One region of the Streptomyces sp. MK7 genome, then DNA from elsewhere that is predicted to be linked to it. Evidence: predicted binding sites of a transcription regulator. Region 1 holds the regulator's gene; the other holds the start of a gene.

Region 1 (9,375 bases):
TGGCTGGCGGGCGCGGTCCTGGCGGCCGTCCTCGGCCTGTTGTGCGTACGGGTGTACGGTCCGCGCCGCCCCACCGAACTCCACGGCACGGCCACCAGGTCCGCCACGACCGGGACGCACGCCACTGCCACCCGGTCGCGCGCGGGGGCCGAGGGCCATGGCACCGGCACGCGGTCGCGCCCGGTGGCCGGGGACTACGCCACGGCCACCCGTTCGCGTACGGTCGAGGAGTACGGCGGGTACGGCACGGCCACCCGGTCCCGCCCCCGCCCCGCCGATCCGTACGGCACCGGGGCCCGGGCGGCCGCCGATCCGGGAACTTCGCGCACCCCCGCGGTCGTATCCCCCTCCGAAGGGCTGCGCAGCCCCGGCCCGCTCCGGGCGCTCCGCGCCTCCCCGCCCGCTCCCGCGCCCCACGCCCTCGGGACTCCGCACCACACGCATATGACGCAGAACCGGCCGGAGTGCGCCTCGCAGATCTTCACTCCCCGTCCTGCTCGTCAACCTGAATATCCCGCGCCGCCATCCCGGCGGTCCTCGTTTTCGCAGCTCAGAGAGTCCTTGCGTGTAAGGGATGGATAAGAGTTGAGTCCGGCTGACTCAGGTCTGTTGACCCGGATGCATGTGTCGTGCACACTTGAGTCCGTTCCACTCAAGTCAGCTGGAGGAATTCACCATGGCACGTGCGGTCGGCATCGACCTGGGCACGACTAACTCCGTCGTCAGCGTTCTGGAGGGCGGCGAGCCCACCGTCATCACCAACGCCGAGGGCGCCAGGACCACGCCGTCCGTCGTCGCCTTCGCCAAGAACGGCGAGGTGCTGGTCGGCGAGGTGGCCAAGCGTCAGGCCGTCACCAACGTCGACAGGACCATCCGGTCGGTCAAGCGCCACATGGGCACCGACTGGAAGATCAACCTCGACGGCAAGGACTTCAACCCGCAGCAGATCAGCGCGTTCGTGCTGCAGAAGCTGAAGCGGGACGCCGAGGCCTACCTGGGCGAGAAGGTGACCGACGCGGTCATCACCGTCCCGGCGTACTTCAACGACGCCGAGCGCCAGGCCACCAAGGAGGCCGGCGAGATCGCCGGTCTGAACGTGCTGCGCATCGTCAACGAGCCGACGGCCGCCGCCCTGGCGTACGGCCTCGACAAGGACGACCAGACCATCCTGGTCTTCGACCTCGGTGGCGGCACCTTCGACGTCTCGCTGCTGGAGATCGGCGACGGCGTCGTCGAGGTGAAGGCCACCAACGGTGACAACCACCTCGGTGGTGACGACTGGGACCAGCGCGTCGTCGACTACCTGGTCAAGCAGTTCCAGTCCGGCCACGGTGTGGACCTGTCCAAGGACAAGATGGCCCTCCAGCGTCTGCGTGAGGCGGCGGAGAAGGCCAAGATCGAACTGTCCTCGTCCACCGAGACCTCGATCAACCTGCCCTACATCACCGCCTCCGCCGAGGGCCCGCTGCACCTGGACGAGAAGCTCACCCGCGCCCAGTTCCAGCAGCTGACCGCGGACCTTCTGGAGCGCTGCAAGACGCCGTTCCACAACGTCATCAAGGACGCCGGCATCTCCATCAACGAGATCGACCACGTCGTCCTCGTCGGTGGCTCCACCCGTATGCCCGCCGTCGCCGACCTCGTCAAGGAGCTGACCGGCGGCAAGGAGGCCAACAAGGGTGTGAACCCGGACGAGGTCGTCGCCATCGGCGCCTCGCTCCAGGCCGGTGTCCTCAAGGGTGAGGTCAAGGACGTCCTGTTGCTCGACGTCACCCCGCTGTCCCTCGGCATCGAGACCAAGGGCGGCATCATGACCAAGCTGATCGAGCGCAACACCACGATCCCGACCAAGCGCTCGGAGATCTTCACCACGGCCGAGGACAACCAGCCGTCGGTGCAGATCCAGGTCTACCAGGGCGAGCGCGAGATCGCCGCGTACAACAAGAAGCTCGGCATGTTCGAGCTGACCGGCCTGCCGCCGGCCCCGCGCGGTGTCCCGCAGATCGAGGTCTCCTTCGACATCGACGCCAACGGCATCATGCACGTGACCGCCAAGGACCTGGGCACGGGCAAGGAGCAGAAGATGACCGTCACCGGCGGCTCCTCGCTGCCGAAGGACGAGGTCGACCGCATGCGCGAGGAGGCCGAGCGCTACGCGGAGGAGGACCACAAGCGCCGCGAGGCCGCCGAGACCCGCAACCAGGGCGAGCAGCTCGTCTACCAGACCGAGAAGTTCCTCAAGGACAACGAGGACAAGGTCCCGGGCGAGATCAAGACCGAGGTGGAGTCCGCCGTCGCCGAGCTGAAGGAGAAGCTCAAGGGCGACTCCGCCGAAGGTGACAACACCGCCGAGATCCGCACCGCCACGGAGAAGGTCGCCGCCGTCTCCCAGAAGCTCGGCCAGGCGATGTACGCCGACGCCCAGGCCGCGCAGGCCGCGGGCGGTGCCGGTGACGCCGGTGCCGGCCAGGCGAAGGCCGACGACGACGTGGTGGACGCCGAGATCGTCGACGACGAGCGCAAGGACGGTGCCGCGTGACGGAGGAGACCCCGGGCTTCGACGAGCAGCAGCCCGACGTCCCCTCCGGCGCCACCTCCGACGACGCCGAGCCGAAGGCCGCCTCCTCCGCCAAGGAGGAGGGGGCGGCCCCGGCCGGGGACGCCGCTCAGTCGGCCGGTCTGACGGCCCAGCTGGACCAGGTGCGTACGGCGCTCGGCGAGCGCACGGCGGACCTCCAGCGGCTCCAGGCCGAGTACCAGAACTACCGCCGCCGGGTCGAGCGCGACCGGGTCGCGGTCAGGGAGATCGCCATCGCGAACCTCCTGACCGAGCTCCTGCCCGTGCTCGACGACATCGGGCGCGCGCGGGAACACGGCGAACTGGTGGGCGGTTTCAAGTCCGTCGCCGAGTCGCTGGAGACCGTGGCGGCCAAGATGGGACTGCAGCAGTTCGGCAAGGAGGGCGAGCCCTTCGACCCGACGGTCCACGAGGCGCTGATGCACTCCTACGCGCCTGACGTCACCGAGACGACGTGCGTGGCGATCCTGCAGCCCGGGTACCGGATCGGCGAGCGCACCATCCGCCCCGCGCGGGTGGCGGTGGCCGAGCCCCAGCCGGGCGCCCAGACGGTCAAGCCGGCCGAGGAGTCCGGCAAGGCCAAGGGCGACGCGCAGGGTGAGGCCGGCGACGCCGGTGAGGGCAAGGACAGTGGTGGCCCTGAGGAGGGCTGACGGCGAAGGCGCCATAGGCACCACGGCAGCCGCGGGTGCCATGGTCGCCGGGGGCGTCGTGAGTGACGGCGCAGGAGAGGAGGGACGTCGGGGATGAGCACCAAGGACTTCATCGAGAAGGACTACTACAAGGTCCTCGGCGTCCCCAAGGACGCCACCGAGGCCGAGATCAAGAAGGCGTACCGGAAGCTCGCCCGCGAGTTCCACCCGGACGCCAACAAGGGCAACGCCAAGGCCGAGGAGCGCTTCAAGGAGATCTCCGAGGCGAACGACGTGCTCGGCGACCCCAAGAAGCGCAAGGAGTACGACGAGGCCCGCACCCTGTTCGGCAACGGTGGCTTCCGCCCCGGGCCGGGGGCGGGCGGCGGCTCCTTCAACTTCGACCTGGGCGACCTCTTCGGAGGCGGCGCCCAGAGCGGCGGCGGCTTCGGCGGCGGAATCGGTGACGTCTTCGGGGGCCTGTTCAACCGTGGTGGCGCGGGCGCCGGCACGCGCACCCAGCCGCGGCGCGGCCAGGACGTCGAGTCCGAGGTCACGCTGAGCTTCACGGAGGCCATCGAGGGCGCCACGGTGCCGCTGCGGATGTCCAGCCAGCAGCCGTGCAAGGCCTGCTCGGGCACCGGCGACAAGAACGGCACGCCGCGGGTCTGCCCGACCTGCGTCGGCACCGGCCAGGTGGCGCGCGGCTCGGGCGGCGGCTTCTCGCTGACCGACCCGTGCCCGGACTGCAAGGGCCGCGGGCTGATCGCGGAGAACCCGTGCGAGGTCTGCAACGGCTCGGGGCGCGCCAAGTCGTCCCGGACGATGCAGGTCCGCATCCCGGCGGGGGTGAACGACGGGCAGCGCATCCGACTGCGCGGCAAGGGCGCCCCGGGCGAGCGCGGCGGACCGGCGGGCGACCTGTACGTGGTGGTGCACGTCGGCGAGCACCCGGTCTTCGGGCGCCGGGGCGACAACCTCACGGTCACCGTGCCGGTGACGTATCCGGAGGCCGCGCTCGGCGGCGAGGTCCGGGTGCCCACGCTCGGCGGGCCGCCGGTGACGCTGAAGCTGCCTCCGGGCACGCCGAACGGCCGTACGATGCGGGCCCGTGGCAAGGGCGCGGTCCGCAAGGACGGCACTCGCGGGGACCTGCTGGTCACCGTGGAGGTGCGTGTCCCCAAGGACCTGTCGGGGAAGGCTCGTGACGCGCTGGAGGCGTATCGCGAGGCGACCGCGGGCGAGGACCCGCGGGCGGAGCTGTTCGAGGCCGCGAAGGGAGCATGAGGGAGATGGACGGGCGCCGTCGCAACCCGTACGAACTGACGGAAGACACACCGGTGTACGTCATCTCCGTTGCCGCTCAGCTGTCCGGACTGCACCCGCAGACCCTCCGTCAGTACGACAGGCTGGGCCTGGTGTCGCCCGACCGTACCGCCGGCCGGGGCCGCCGCTACTCGGCCCGCGACATCGAACTGCTCCGTCAGGTGCAGCAGTTGTCGCAGGACGAGGGAATCAACCTGGCCGGCATCAAGCGGATCATCGAACTGGAGAACCAGGTCGCCGCGTTGCAGTCCCGGGTCGCGGAACTGCAGGCCGCTCTGGAGGGCGCCGCGGCCACGATGCGCCAGCGCGAGGCCGCCGTCCACGCCTCCTACCGCCGCGACCTGGTCCCGTACCAGGAGGTCCAGCAGACCAGCGCCCTGGTCGTCTGGCGCCCGAAGCGGCAGCAGCCGGACTGACGGCCCGGCGGGCCTGCGCGGGCCGCACACGCGCGGAACCAGGGGCCGGGAGGCAGACAGCCTTCCGGCCCCTCGCCGTGCCGGGAGGCATGACCGCCTCATGACCGCCTTCCGGCCCCTCGCCGTGCCGGGAGGCATGACCGCCTCATGACCGCCTCCCGGCCCTTCGCCATGCCTGGGGACAGGACCGCCTCCCGCCCCTTCGCCGTGCCTGGGGACAGGACCGCCTCCCGCCCCTTCGCCGTGCCTGGGCGCGGTCGCACAGGGCGGTGCCTGGCCGAGTTCGTTCGGTCGGTTGTGCGTCCGCTCGCACGCCCGGCCGGTTGTACGGATCTTTGCCGGCCGATGAACGTTCGTTGGATGGAGGGTCCGTAAAGGGCGTTTGGAGAGGGTTCGGTGAGGGTTCGCAGGCTCTTCACGCAGAAAGCGGAGCGTGGTGTTGTCATCTCGTTAAGTGGTTCCGCTTGACGGCGGTGGGCGCCTCCGCGTTGGCTTTTCAGTCACCTGGGTCGCAATGCTGCGCCCTCGTCCGGAAGGCACCAGAAGTGAGCACCTCGATGCGTCGTATCGCCATAGCCGTGGCCGCGCCCACGCTGACCTTCTCGCTGACCGCCTGCGGGGCGCTCGGTGATTCAGGGAGCAGCGCCGACGCGAGCCCGACCAAGGGCAACGACGTGAAGGTGGGTCTGCTGCTGCCGGAGACCGCCAACACCCGCTACGACAAGTTCGACGCCCCCATCATCAGGAGCAAGGTCGCCGAGCTGACCAAGAAGCAGGGCGTGGTGGACTACGCCAACGCCGGCGCGAGCGCCTCCAAGCAGGCCGACCAGATGCAGCGGATGATCGACGAGAAGGTCGACGTCATCCTGCTCGACGCCGTCGACTCGCACGCCATCGCCGCCCAGGTGAAGAAGGCCAAGGACGCGGGCATCCCGGTCATCGCCTACGACCGGCTCGCCGAGGGTCCGATCGACGCGTACATCTCCTTCGACAACGAGCTGGTCGGCGAGGTGCAGGGCCGCTCGCTGCTGGAGGCGCTGGGCTCGGGGGTGGACAGCTCCGACAAGATCGTCATGATGAACGGCTCGCCGACCGACCCGAACGCCAAGCAGTTCAAGCAGGGCGCCCTCAACCAGCTGAACGGCAAGGTGACGATCGCCAAGTCCTACGACACCAAGGACTGGAAGCCGGAGAACGCCCAGGCCAACATGGCCCAGGCGATCAGCGAGATCGGCAAGAACAACATCGCCGGTGTCTACTCGGCCAACGACGGTCTGGCGGGAGGCATCATCAAGGCCCTCAAGGCCGCGGGCGTCTCCAAGCTGCCCCCGGTCACCGGCCAGGACGCCGAACTCGACGCGGTGCAGCGGATCCTGACCGGCGAGCAGTACATGAGCGTGTACAAGTCCTATCCGACGGAGGCGGAGAACGCCGCCGAGATGGCCATCGCCAAGGTCCAGGGCAAGGACATCCAGTTCGACGCCCTGACCCGGGACAAGGTCGCCAACGCCACCCAGAAGGGCATTCCCGCGCAGCTGGTGCCCGTCGTCGCCCTGACCAAGGGCAACATCCAGGACACGGTCGTGGCCGACGGCATCTACAAGGTGTCCGAGATCTGCACCGCCCCGTACAAGTCCGCCTGCGCGGCCGCGAAGCTGAAGTAGGACTCGTCCGTGCCGGCCGCACCCCGGCCGGCCGTCCGTGACACGCCACGCCCTCCGAGAGCCCGGTGCACACCGGGTGATACCGGCCGTTTCCGGTGTCCGGGGCGCGGGGAGCCGTGTTGCACAGCCGGTCCGGGCCGCGCATAGTTGCGCTGCGAAGACGCGGAAGCCGGGGGTGTGATGGGGCATGGCCGGGCGCGGAACTCAGGAACATCCACACGGTGCCGACCGACTGTGTGAGGCCGGGGATCGCGTGTATTCCCGGGCCGTACGGCGCGGACGGGTGCCGCGCCGGGACGCCGATCCAGTGCCCTGTCTGCTCGAACTGGCCCTGCTGCACCCGGACCCCGACGACATGGACTACCTGGTGCCGACCGCGCCGCAGGAGGTCATGACCCGCCTGCTGCGCGGGATGTACGAGGAGGTCAGCGAGAGCCACCGGCGGGTGGGCTCGGCGGTGGCGGCCTTCGAGCGGTACGCGGGCCTGGGCAGCCGGGTCCAGCAGCACCGGGCCGCGGCCGAGGGCACGGCGATCCGCGTCCTGGACGGCCTGTCCCGCATCCAGGCGGCCATGGACGAGGCGACGGAGGCGTGCCGGGCGGAGGTGCTGACCGTCCAGCCCGGCGGCATCCGCCGCGAGCACGAGCTGTCGGAGGGCCTGCACCGGGCGCTGGCGCTGCGCGGCCGGGGGGTGCGCATGCGCGACCTGTACACGCATGTGGCCCGGCACGGCCAGGGGCTGCTGAACTACCTGGAGCTGATGGGCGACGCGGTCGAGGCGCGGACGCTGGACGAGGTGATCGACCGGCTGATCCTGTTCGACCGCACGGTCGCCTTCATCCCCGCCAACGCCGACCGCACGATGGCGCTGGAGCTGCGCCACCCGGCGCTGGTGGAGTACCTGGTGACGGTCTTCGAACGGCTGTGGCGGCTGGCGATCCCGCTGACCGCGCCGCTGCCCGACACCGGTATCGAGGGCATCTCCCACCGCGAGCGGTCCATCGCCGCGCTGCTGGCGGAGGGCCACCAGGACGCGGTGATCGCCGAGCGGCTGGGCATCAGCGTGCGCACCTGCCGTGCGCACATCGCCCGTCTGTCGGAGACGCTGGGCGCGGCCAGCCGTACGCAGCTGGGCGTCCGGATCGCCCAGGCCGGCCTGGACGGCCCGCCGGGCACCTCCGGTCCCGTCCCGCTCAGTGTTCCTGGTCAAGGATCCCGGATCGCGCGATGAGATAGCCGAGCTGGGCCCTGCTCGTGCTGCCCAGCCAGGCGGCCAGCTTGGCGATGTGCTCCCGCGCGGTGCGTACGTTCATGCCCAGCCGCTCGGCGATGACGGCGTCGGTGTGCCCCTCCACCAGCAGGCCGGCGATGGCGCGCTGGCGGGGGGTGACGCCGCCGGCCGGCGGCCGCTGGACGCTCTGCGGGTACATGGGGGTGGCCAGCCGCCACAGCCGGTCGAAGGTGGTGACGAAGTAGGAGATCAGCGCGGGGTGGCGCACTTCGAGGGCGAGCGTGCCGTCCTCGTTGGCGGGGATGAGGGCGACCGCGCGGTCGATGACGAGGAGGCGGTCGGTGAGCTCGTCCAGGGTGCGGGCCTCCGCGTCGCCGCGCAGCCGCTCGTAGCGGGCGAGGACGAGCGGAGCGTGACGCTGGGTGTGCTGGTAGAGGGTGCGGATGCGGGCGCCGCGGTCGAGCAGGGCCTGGTCGCGGCCCATGGCGACGGCCTGCGCGGCCTCACCGCGCCCGCTGCCGTAGTGGGCGCTGGGCTGGATGCACAGCATCTCCCGGGTCGCCTCGGCCATGGCCTCGGTGATGGCCAGGTTGATCCGCGCGGTACCGCTGAGGATCCTCAGCCCGGGCGTGTCGGCGGTCCCGGCGCGCGGGTCCCCGATCCGCAGGAGCGGTTCGAACGTCCTGGCCAGCCGCTCCTGCCGCCGCCGTTCGGCGGCGACGCGCTCCTCGGCGGTGCGCAGCAGACGGTGCAGGGCGGTGGCGGGGGCGAGCGGTTCCAGGCGGCCCAGGTCGTCGACGGCGGGGTGCAGCAGGCCGAAGTCGACCAGGCACGGCGCACGGTTCGCGTCCTCGGCCGCCACCCCTCCCTCGCGCAGGGCGCGTTCGTACAGCGCCGAGCCCGCCGCGCACAGGCGGTCCGGGGGGTGCTCCCGGTGGCCTCCCGCGTCCGTGCGGGTGGCGCCCGCCGCGCCTGCGGCCTCCGCCTCCCCGCCGTTCAGCGCTCCTCCTGCTGCAGGATCCCGGACTGGGCGATGAGATAGCCGAGCTGGGCGCGGCTGCCGCTGCCCAGGGCGCCCGCGAGTTTGGCTATGTGGGCCCGGCAGGTGCGCACGTTCATGCCCAGACGACGGGCGATGGCCTCGTCGACGTGGCCCTCGACGAGCAGTTTGGCGATGGAGTGCTGGATGCTGGTGATGCCGTCGGCGGCGGTCTCGTAGGGGGCGCCGGCGGTCAGGGGCACGGCACGGTCCCACATGAACTCGAACACCTTGATCAGATAGCGCACGAGGCCGGGGTGGCGCAGCTCCAGGGCGACCTGCTGGTCGTCCCGGGTGGGGATGAAGGCCACCGTCTCGTCGCAGATGATGAGCCGCTCCACCAGTTCGTCGATGGTGCGGTACTCCACCTTGCCGTCGGCGAGCTGCGCCACGTACGCCAGCTTCTCCGGGTTGTACCTCGCCGTGTGCTGGTACAGGGTGCGGATCCGTACGCCCCGCTCGATCAGGGGCCGGTCGCGCTCCAGTCCT
Region 2 (9,375 bases), on a different contig from region 1:
GGAATGATCACGGTGGTGACCCCGGCCCGGTGCGCCGCGAGCAGCTTCTGCTTGACGCCGCCGATGGGCAGGACGCGGCCGGTCAGCGAGACCTCGCCGGTCATCGCCACGTCCGTGCGGACCAGGCGGCCCGACAGGAGCGAGGCGAGCGCGGTCGTCATGGTGATGCCCGCGCTCGGGCCGTCCTTGGGGACCGCGCCCGCCGGGAAGTGGATGTGCACACCCCGGTCCTTCAGATCGCCCACCGGCAGCTCCAGCTCGGCGCCGTGGCTGCGCAGGAAGCTCAGCGCGATCTGCGCGGACTCCTTCATCACATCGCCCAGCTGACCGGTCAGGGTCAGGCCCGCCGCGCCCGTCTCCGGGTCGGCCAGGGACGCCTCCACGAAGAGCACGTCGCCGCCGGCCCCGGTGACCGCCAGACCCGTCGCCACACCGGGGACGGCCGTACGGCGCTCGGCCGGGTCCTGGGCGGACTCGGGCACGTGGTGCGGGCGGCCGATCAGGCCGCGCAGATCCGCCTCGGTGACGGCGAACGGCAGGGTCCGCTCCCCCAGTTCGTGCTGGGCCGCCACCTTGCGCAGCAGCCGCGCGATGGACCGCTCCAGGGTGCGCACGCCCGCCTCGCGGGTGTACTCGCCGGCGAGCCTGCGCAGCGCGCTCTCGTCGATCGTGACCTCGGCCTTGTCCAGGCCGGCCCGCTCCAGCTGGCGCGGGAGCAGGTGGTCGCGCGCGATGACGACCTTCTCGTCCTCGGTGTACCCGTCCAGGCGGACGATCTCCATCCGGTCGGCCAGGGCCTCCGGGATGGCCTCCAGGACGTTGGCCGTGGCCAGGAAGACGACGTCCGACAGGTCGAGTTCGACCTCCAGGTAGTGGTCCCGGAAGGTGTGGTTCTGCGCCGGGTCCAGGACTTCGAGCAGGGCCGCGGCCGGGTCGCCGCGGAAGTCGGAGCCGACCTTGTCGATCTCGTCCAGCAGGACCACCGGGTTCATCGAGCCGGCCTCCTTGATGGCGCGCACGATCCGGCCGGGCAGCGCGCCGACGTACGTGCGCCGGTGGCCGCGGACCTCGGCCTCGTCGCGGACGCCGCCGAGGGCGACCCGGACGAACTTCCGTCCCATGGCGTGCGCCACGGACTCGCCGAGCGAGGTCTTGCCGACACCGGGCGGTCCGACGAGGGCCAGGACGGCACCGCCGCGCCGCCCGCCGATCACGCCCAGGCCGCGGTCGCTGCGGCGCTTGCGCACCGCCAGGTACTCGGTGATCCGTTCCTTGACGTCCTCCAGGCCCGAGTGCTCGGCGTCCAGGACCGCCTTGGCGCCCTGGATGTCGTAGGCGTCCTCGGTCCGCTCGTTCCAGGGCATCTCCAGGACGGTGTCCAGCCAGGTGCGGATCCAGGAGCCCTCGGGGGAGGCCTCGGAGGCCCGCTCCAGCTTGTCGACCTCCTTGAGGGCGGCCTCGCGGACCTTCTCGGGCAGGTCGGCGGCCTCGACGCGGGCGCGGTAGTCGTCGGACTCATCGCCGTCGCTCTCGCCGTTGAGCTCGCGCAGTTCCTTGCGGACGGCCTCGAGCTGACGGCGCAGCAGGAACTCGCGCTGCTGCTTGTCGACGCCCTCCTGGACGTCCTTGGCGATGGTCTCGGCGACGTCCTGCTCGGCGAGGTGGTCGCGCAGTTGCTGGGTGGCGAGCTTCAGCCGGGCCACCGGGTCGGCGGTCTCCAGCAGCTCGATCTTCTGTTCGATGGTCAGGAAGGGTGAGTAGCCGGAGTTGTCGGCGAGCGCGGAGACGTCGTCGATGGCCTGTACCCGGTCCACGACCTGCCAGGCGCCGCGCTTGCGCAGCCAGGCGGTGGCCAGGGCCTTGTACTCCTTCACCAGTTCCGAGACCTGACCGGGCAGCGGGTCCGGCACGCTCGCGTCGATCCGCGTGCCCTCGACCCACAGCGCGGCACCCGGTCCGGTGGTCCCGGCGCCGATCCGCACCCGGCCGCGGCCGCGAATCAGGGCGCCCGGGTCGCCGTCGGCCAGCCGGCCGACCTGCTCGACCGTGCCCAGCACGCCGGTCTTCGCGTACGTCCCCTCGATGCGCGGCACCAGCAGCACTCTGGGCTTCCCGGGCTCCGACCGGGCGGCGGCCTGAGCGGCCTCCACCGCGGCCCGCACCTCGCTGTCGCTCAGATCCAGCGGGACCACCATCCCGGGCAGCACGACCTCGTCGTCAAGCGGCAGCACAGGCAGGGTGAGCGGTGTGAACGCTGCGGACTCAGCAGCCATGATCTCCCCTTCGGCAGTCAAGTTGAGTTACGTCGACTCAATGCATGAGCGACCTCGAATGTTCCCGGAGGCGTGTTCGCTCTGAGCGATCAACGAACGGGCGGCACGACGCGGCGCCGGCCAAGCACGGCCCTCCCCCAACTCCCCCGCGCGGTCCGCGATTCCCGCCCGGAGCCCGCGCCCCCTCCCGAAACCCGCGTGTCACCCGTAATCCATGTGGCCGTGCGGCGCGGTTCGGGCAGGATGGCCTCATGACCGCCTCGTACGAGACTCCCGTGGTGCTGGACCGTCGCGAGGGCCCTTACGGCGAGGTCGCGCTGCGCCGGCACGGCGAGTTGCTGCAGATCATCGCCAACGGCTGCTTCCTGATGGACACCTCGGACGGCCGTTCGGAACGGCTGCTGGTCGACGCCGCCCTCGCCGCACTGGACGGCAGGCCGCGTCCGCGCGTGCTGATCGGCGGTCTGGGCGTCGGCTTCTCGCTCGCGCACGCCGCCGCCGACCCGCGCTGGGGACGGATCACGGTGGTCGAGCGGGAGCCGGCGATCATCGGCTGGCACCGCCACGGTCCCCTCGCCGAGCTCACGGCGGCGGCCCTCGCCGACCCGCGCACCGATATCGTCGAGGCCGATCTCCTCGCTTACGTCAATGAGACATCCACCACGTTCGACGCGCTGTGCCTGGACATCGACAACGGCCCCGACTGGACGGTCACCGAGGGCAACGACGGTCTGTACACACCACCCGGACTGGCCGGGTGCGCAAGGGCATTGGCGCCCGGCGGGGTACTCGCGGTGTGGTCGGCCAGGCCGTCTCCGGAATTTGAAGGAACCTTGTGGAATGTCGGGTTCCAACAGGTGCGCACCGAAGAGATCCCCGTTGCCCGGGGCGTTCCGGACGTCGTGCACCTGGCCGTCCGCCCTGGATAGCAAAGCCACGGTGACTCCCCGTACGCTGCTTCCCTGACGCCGATCATTCAAGCGTCAATCGCAACCATGCGCAGTCAAGGAATCACCCCACGGATTCCGGAAGCACACCTCTCAGGGGCGGGCGATGGAGCAGACACATACCTCCCACAACGCGACGTCGGCCGGGCCGGGCGCACAGCGCCGGGTCCTGGTGGTCGAGGACGACCAGACCATCCTGGACGCCATCGCCACCCGCCTGCGCGCCGAGGGATTCCTCGTGCAAACGGCGGGCGACGGCCCGTCCGCGGTCGACACCGCCGAGGCCTGGCAGCCCGACCTGCTGATCCTCGACATCATGCTGCCCGGCTTCGACGGCCTGGAGGTCTGCCGCCGCGTGCAGGCCCAGCGGCCCGTGCCGGTGCTGATGCTCACCGCGCGGGACGACGAGACCGACATGCTGGTCGGGCTCGGCGTCGGCGCCGACGACTACATGACCAAGCCGTTCTCGATGCGGGAGCTGGCGGCGCGCGTGCACGTGCTGCTGCGCCGCGTGGAGCGGGCCGCCCTCGCCGCCGCGACGCCGCGCAGCGGCATCCTGCGCCTGGGCGAGCTGGAGATCGACCACGCGCAGCGCAGGGTGCGGGTGCGCAGCGAGGACGTCCACCTGACACCGACGGAGTTCGACCTCCTGGTGTGTCTGGCGAACACCCCGCGCGCGGTGCTCTCGCGCGAGCAGCTGCTGGCCGAGGTGTGGGACTGGGCGGACGCCTCCGGCACCCGGACCGTCGACAGCCACATCAAGGCGCTGCGCCGGAAGATCGGCGCCGAGCGGATCCGCACGGTGCACGGCGTGGGCTACGCGCTGGAGACGCCGACCCCATGAGCGACGGGCCGGCCGCACGGCGGACCCCGGGGGGACCCTGGGGGGACGTACGACCGTTCTCGATCAAGACCAAGCTGGGCGCGCTGGTCGTCATCTCGGTGCTGATCACCACCGGTCTGTCGATGATCGCGGTGCACACCAAGACCGAGCTGCGCTTCATCATGGTCTTCTCGATGATCGCCACGCTGCTCATCACCCAGTTCGTGGCCCATTCGCTCACCGCGCCGCTGGACGAGATGAACGCGGTGGCCCGGTCCATCTCGCACGGCGACTACACCCGCCGGGTGCGCGAGAACCGCCGGGACGAGCTGGGCGCGCTGGCCCAGACGATCAACCGCATGGCCGACGAGCTGGCCGCCCAGGACCGCCAGCGCAAGGAGCTCGTGGCGAACGTCTCGCACGAGCTGCGCACGCCGATCGCGGGCCTGCGCGCGGTGCTGGAGAACATCGTCGACGGGGTCACCGAGGCGGACCCCGAGACCATGCGTACGGCGCTGAAGCAGACCGAGCGGCTGGGCCGGCTGGTCGAGACGCTGCTGGACCTGTCGCGCCTGGACAACGGCGTCGTCCCGCTGAAGCTGCGGCGCTTCGAGGTGTGGCCGTATCTGTCGGGCGTGCTGAAGGAGGCCAACATGGTCGCCTCGGCGCGCGCCGAGATGGCTTCCGGCTCCGGGAGCCACACGCGTACGGACGTCCATCTGAGCCTCGACGTCTACCCGCCGGAGCTGACCGCGCACGCCGACCCGGAGCGCATCCACCAGGTGGTCGCCAACCTGATCGACAACGCGGTCAAGCACAGCCCGCCGCACGGCCGCGTGACGGTGAGGGCGCGGCGCGGTCCGCAGCCGGAGTCGCTGGCGCTGGAGGTCCTCGACGAGGGGCCCGGCATCCCCCGCTCCGAGTGGCACCGCGTCTTCGAGCGCTTCAACCGGGGCGCGGTGAGCCGGCCGCACGGCCCGGGCAGCGACGGCGGCACCGGGCTGGGCCTGGCGATCGCCCGCTGGGCCGTGGATCTGCACGGCGGCCGGATCGGCGTGGCCGAATCCGATCGCGGCTGCCGGATCCTCGTCACCCTTCCAGGGCTTCCCTCAGTTCAAAGTTGACGTAAAGTTCGACCGGAACCTCAAGATCCACGAGCCTGCCGGCGGTCCGGTCGCAGCTGGACACGTGTGATCAGGCGGGGGCCTGCGTCCGTACCCGGCCAGGCCCGGGTCCCGCCTTCCCCGTCGCGGGTGAACCACGCTTGTTTCCCGCCATTTCAAGCCCCGAAACGCAGCTTTCGATGTGACTTACACGACGATGAACGGGCCCGACCTGACCTTCCCGGTCCCGGGGGCGTAGCCTTTATTTCCGCTGTCCATCACCTTGTGAAGCGGAAGAGGGCGGTTGCCGCCGTGTCGCCACAGTCCCCCAGTAACTCGAGCATCTCCACCGACAACGACCAGGCCGGGAAGAACCCCGCTGCCGCGTTCGGTGCCAACGAGTGGCTCGTCGACGAGATCTATCAGCAGTACCTCCAGGACCCGAACTCCGTAGACCGCGCCTGGTGGGACTTCTTCGCCGACTACAAGCCGGGCGCCGCCGCGGCTGTCTCCTCGGCCCCGTCGGGCACTGCGGCCGCGGGGGCCGCAGCGACCACCACGGCTCCCCAGGCGGCGCCCGCCGCCCCGGCCCAGCCCGCGCAGGCCCCGGCCGCCCCGAAGCCGGCCGCCGCCGCTCCGGCCCCGGCCGCCGCTCCGGCGAAGCCCGCCGCGCAGGCCCCGGCGCCCGCGAAGCCCGCCGCCGCCAAGCCGGCCGCCGCGAAGCCCGCGCCCGCCGCCGAGGCACCCGCCGGTCCCGAGCTCGTGACGCTGCGCGGCCCGTCCGCCGCGGTCGCCAAGAACATGAACGCCTCCCTGGAGCTGCCCACGGCCACGTCCGTGCGCGCCGTCCCGGTGAAGCTGCTGTTCGACAACCGCATCGTCATCAACAACCACCTCAAGCGGGCCCGCGGCGGGAAGATCTCCTTCACGCACCTCATCGGCTACGCCATGGTCCAGGCGATCAAGGCCATGCCGTCGATGAACCACTCCTTCGCGCAGAAGGACGGCAAGCCCACCCTGGTCAAGCCGGAGCACGTCAACCTCGGTCTGGCCATCGACCTGGTGAAGCCGGGCGGCGAGCGCCAGCTGGTCGTCGCGGCCATCAAGAAGGCCGAGACGCTGAACTTCTTCGAGTTCTGGCAGGCCTACGAGGACATCGTCCGCCGCGCCCGCGACGGCAAGCTGACGATGGACGACTTCACCGGCGTCACCGTCTCCCTCACCAACCCCGGCGGCCTCGGCACGGTCCACTCGGTGCCGCGCCTGATGCCCGGCCAGTCTGTGATCATGGGCGTCGGCTCCATGGACTACCCGGCGGAGTTCCAGGGCACCTCCCAGGACACCCTGAACAAGCTCGGCATCTCGAAGGTCATGACGCTCACGTCGACCTATGACCACCGGGTGATCCAGGGCGCCGCCTCCGGCGAGTTCCTGCGCGTCGTCGCCAACCTCCTCCTCGGCGAGAACGGCTTCTACGACGAGATCTTCGAGGCGCTGCGCATCCCCTACGAGCCGGTCCGCTGGCTCAAGGACATCGACGCCTCGCACGACGACGACGTCACCAAGGCCGCCCGCGTCTTCGAGCTGATCCACTCCTACCGGGTCCGCGGCCACGTCATGGCCGACACCGACCCGCTGGAGTACCGCCAGCGCAAGCACCCCGACCTGGACATCGTCGAGCACGGCCTCACCCTGTGGGACCTGGAGCGCGAGTTCGCCGTCGGCGGCTTCGCCGGCAAGTCGATGATGAAGCTGCGCGACATCCTCGGCGTGCTGCGCGACTCGTACTGCCGCACGGTCGGCATCGAGTTCATGCACATCCAGGACCCCAAGCAGCGCAAGTGGATCCAGGACCGCGTGGAGCGCGGCCACTCCAAGCCGGAGCGCGAGGAGCAGCTGCGCATCCTGCGCCGGCTGAACGCGGCGGAGGCCTTCGAGACCTTCCTGCAGACGAAGTACGTCGGCCAGAAGCGCTTCTCCCTGGAGGGCGGCGAGTCCGTCATCCCGCTGCTGGACGCGGTCATCGACTCCGCGGCCGAGTCCCGCCTGGACGAGGTCGTCATCGGCATGGCCCACCGCGGCCGGCTGAACGTGCTGGCGAACATCGTCGGCAAGTCCTACGCGCAGATCTTCCGCGAGTTCGAGGGCAACCTCGACCCGAAGTCGATGCACGGCTCCGGCGACGTGAAGTACCACCTGGGCGCCGAGGGCACCTTCACCGGCCTGGACGGCGAGCAGATCAAGGTCTCCCTGGTCGCGAACCCGTCCCACCTGGAGGCCGTCGACCCGGTCCTGGAGGGTGTCTCCCGCGCCAAGCAGGACATCATCAACAAGGGCGGCACGGACTTCACCGTCCTGCCGGTGGCGATCCACGGCGACGCGGCCTTCGCGGGCCAGGGCGTGGTGGCCGAGACCCTGAACATGTCGCAGCTGCGCGGCTACCGCACCGGCGGCACCGTCCACGTCGTCATCAACAACCAGGTCGGCTTCACCGCGGCCCCCGAGTCCTCGCGTTCGTCGATGTACGCGACCGACGTGGCCCGGATGATCGAGGCCCCGATCTTCCACGTGAACGGCGACGACCCCGAGGCCGTCGTCCGTGTCGCACGTCTGGCCTTCGAGTTCCGCCAGGCGTTCAACAAGGACGTGGTGATCGACCTCATCTGCTACCGCCGCCGCGGTCACAACGAGTCGGACAACCCGGCCTTCACCCAGCCGCTGATGTACGACCTGATCGACAAGAAGCGCTCGGTGCGCAAGCTGTACACCGAGTCCCTGATCGGTCGCGGCGACATCACCCTGGAAGAGGCCGAGCAGGCGCTCCAGGACTACCAGGGCCAGCTGGAGAAGGTCTTCACCGAGGTCCGCGAGGCCACCTCCCAGCCGGCCCCGGGCGAGACCCAGGCGCCGCAGGACGGCTTCCCGGTGGCGGTCCCGACGGCCGTGTCCGCCGAGGTCGTCAAGCGCATCGCCGAGTCCCAGGTCAACGTTCCCGACCACATCACCGTCCACCCGCGTCTGCTGCCGCAGCTGCAGCGCCGGGCGGCCATGGTCGAGGACGGCACCATCGACTGGGGCATGGGCGAGACCCTCGCCATCGGCTCGCTGCTGCTGGAGGGCACGCCGGTCCGCCTGGCGGGCCAGGACTCCCAGCGCGGCACCTTCGGCCAGCGCCACGCGGTGATCATCGACCGCGAGACGGGCGAGGACTTCACCCCGCTGCTGTACCTCTCCGAGGACCAGGCCCGCCTGAACGTCTACAACTCCCTGCTGTCCGAGTACGCGGCGATGGGCTTCGAGTACGGCTACTCGCTCGCCCGCCCCAACGCGCTCGTGATGTGGGAGGCCCAGTTCGGCGACTTCACCAACGGCGCGCAGACGGTCGTGGACGAGTTCATCTCGTCGGCGGAGCAGAAGTGGGGCCAGACGAGCGGCGTAGTGCTCCTGCTCCCGCACGGCTACGAGGGCCAGGGCCCGGACCACTCCTCGGCCCGCCCGGAGCGGTTCCTGCAGCTGTGCGCGCAGAACAACATGACGGTCGCGATGCCGACCCTGCCGTCGAACTACTTCCACCTCCTGCGCTGGCAGGTGCACAACCCGCACCACAAGCCGCTGGTCGTCTTCACCCCGAAGTCGATGCTGCGCCTGAAGGCCGCGGCCTCGAAGGCGGAGGAGTTCACCACGGGCGAGTTCCGCCCGGTCATCGGCGACGCGTCGGTCGACCCGAACGCGGTGCGCAAGGTCGTCTTCTGCGCCGGCAAGGTCTACTACGACCTCGAGGCCGAACGGAAGAAGCGCGGCGTGACGGACACCGCGATCATCCGCATCGAGCGCCTGTACCCGCTGCCGGGTGCCGAGCTCCAGGCGGAGATCAAGAAGTACCCGAACGCCGAGAAGTACCTGTGGGCCCAGGAGGAGCCGGCGAACCAGGGCGCCTGGCCGTTCATCGCCCTCAACCTGATCGACCACCTGGACCTGGCGGTCGGCGCGGACGTGCCGCACGGCGAGCGCCTGCGCCGTATCTCCCGCCCGCACGGCTCCTCCCCCGCCGTGGGTTCCGCGAAGCGGCACCAGGCGGAGCAGGAGCAGCTGGTGCGCGAGGTGTTCGAGGCGTGACGGCGTGACCGCGTGACCGCGTAGCCGCTGACGCGGGCCGTACGCGACCGGGCCGCACCCTCGTCCACGGGGGTGCGGCCCGGTCCTTTGCGCGCCCTTATCCTTGGCCTCAT

Evidence for each region. The regulator HspR, encoded in region 1, represses chaperone genes until heat shock. The targets are predictions, from matches to a motif close to TTGAGNNNNNNNNNCTCAA.
Region 2: the regulator HspR is predicted to act here: its motif matches at 2,296-2,314, upstream of lon (endopeptidase La).

What each region holds. Positions count from the first base shown of each region.
Region 1 covers NZ_JAVACL010000001.1:169,713-179,087, reverse strand. Annotated here, with positions in the region: partial or broken gene R2S09_RS00765 (MraY family glycosyltransferase) at 1-87, shown strand, start outside; gene dnaK (molecular chaperone DnaK) at 677-2,539, shown strand; gene grpE (nucleotide exchange factor GrpE) at 2,536-3,231, shown strand; gene dnaJ (molecular chaperone DnaJ) at 3,325-4,497, shown strand; gene R2S09_RS00745 (heat shock protein transcriptional repressor HspR) at 4,503-4,952, shown strand; gene R2S09_RS00740 (substrate-binding domain-containing protein) at 5,510-6,616, shown strand; gene R2S09_RS00735 (LuxR C-terminal-related transcriptional regulator) at 6,804-7,847, shown strand; gene R2S09_RS00730 (helix-turn-helix transcriptional regulator) at 7,810-8,760, opposite strand; gene R2S09_RS00725 (helix-turn-helix transcriptional regulator) at 8,844-9,375, opposite strand, start outside.
Region 2 covers NZ_JAVACL010000019.1:32,720-42,094, forward strand. Annotated here, with positions in the region: gene lon (endopeptidase La) at 1-2,273, opposite strand, end outside; gene R2S09_RS21310 (spermidine synthase) at 2,525-3,202, shown strand; gene R2S09_RS21315 (response regulator transcription factor) at 3,327-4,064, shown strand; gene R2S09_RS21320 (ATP-binding protein) at 4,061-5,167, shown strand; gene R2S09_RS21325 (multifunctional oxoglutarate decarboxylase/oxoglutarate dehydrogenase thiamine pyrophosphate-binding subunit/dihydrolipoyllysine-residue succinyltransferase subunit) at 5,459-9,262, shown strand; gene R2S09_RS21330 (DUF6104 family protein) at 9,374-9,375, shown strand, end outside.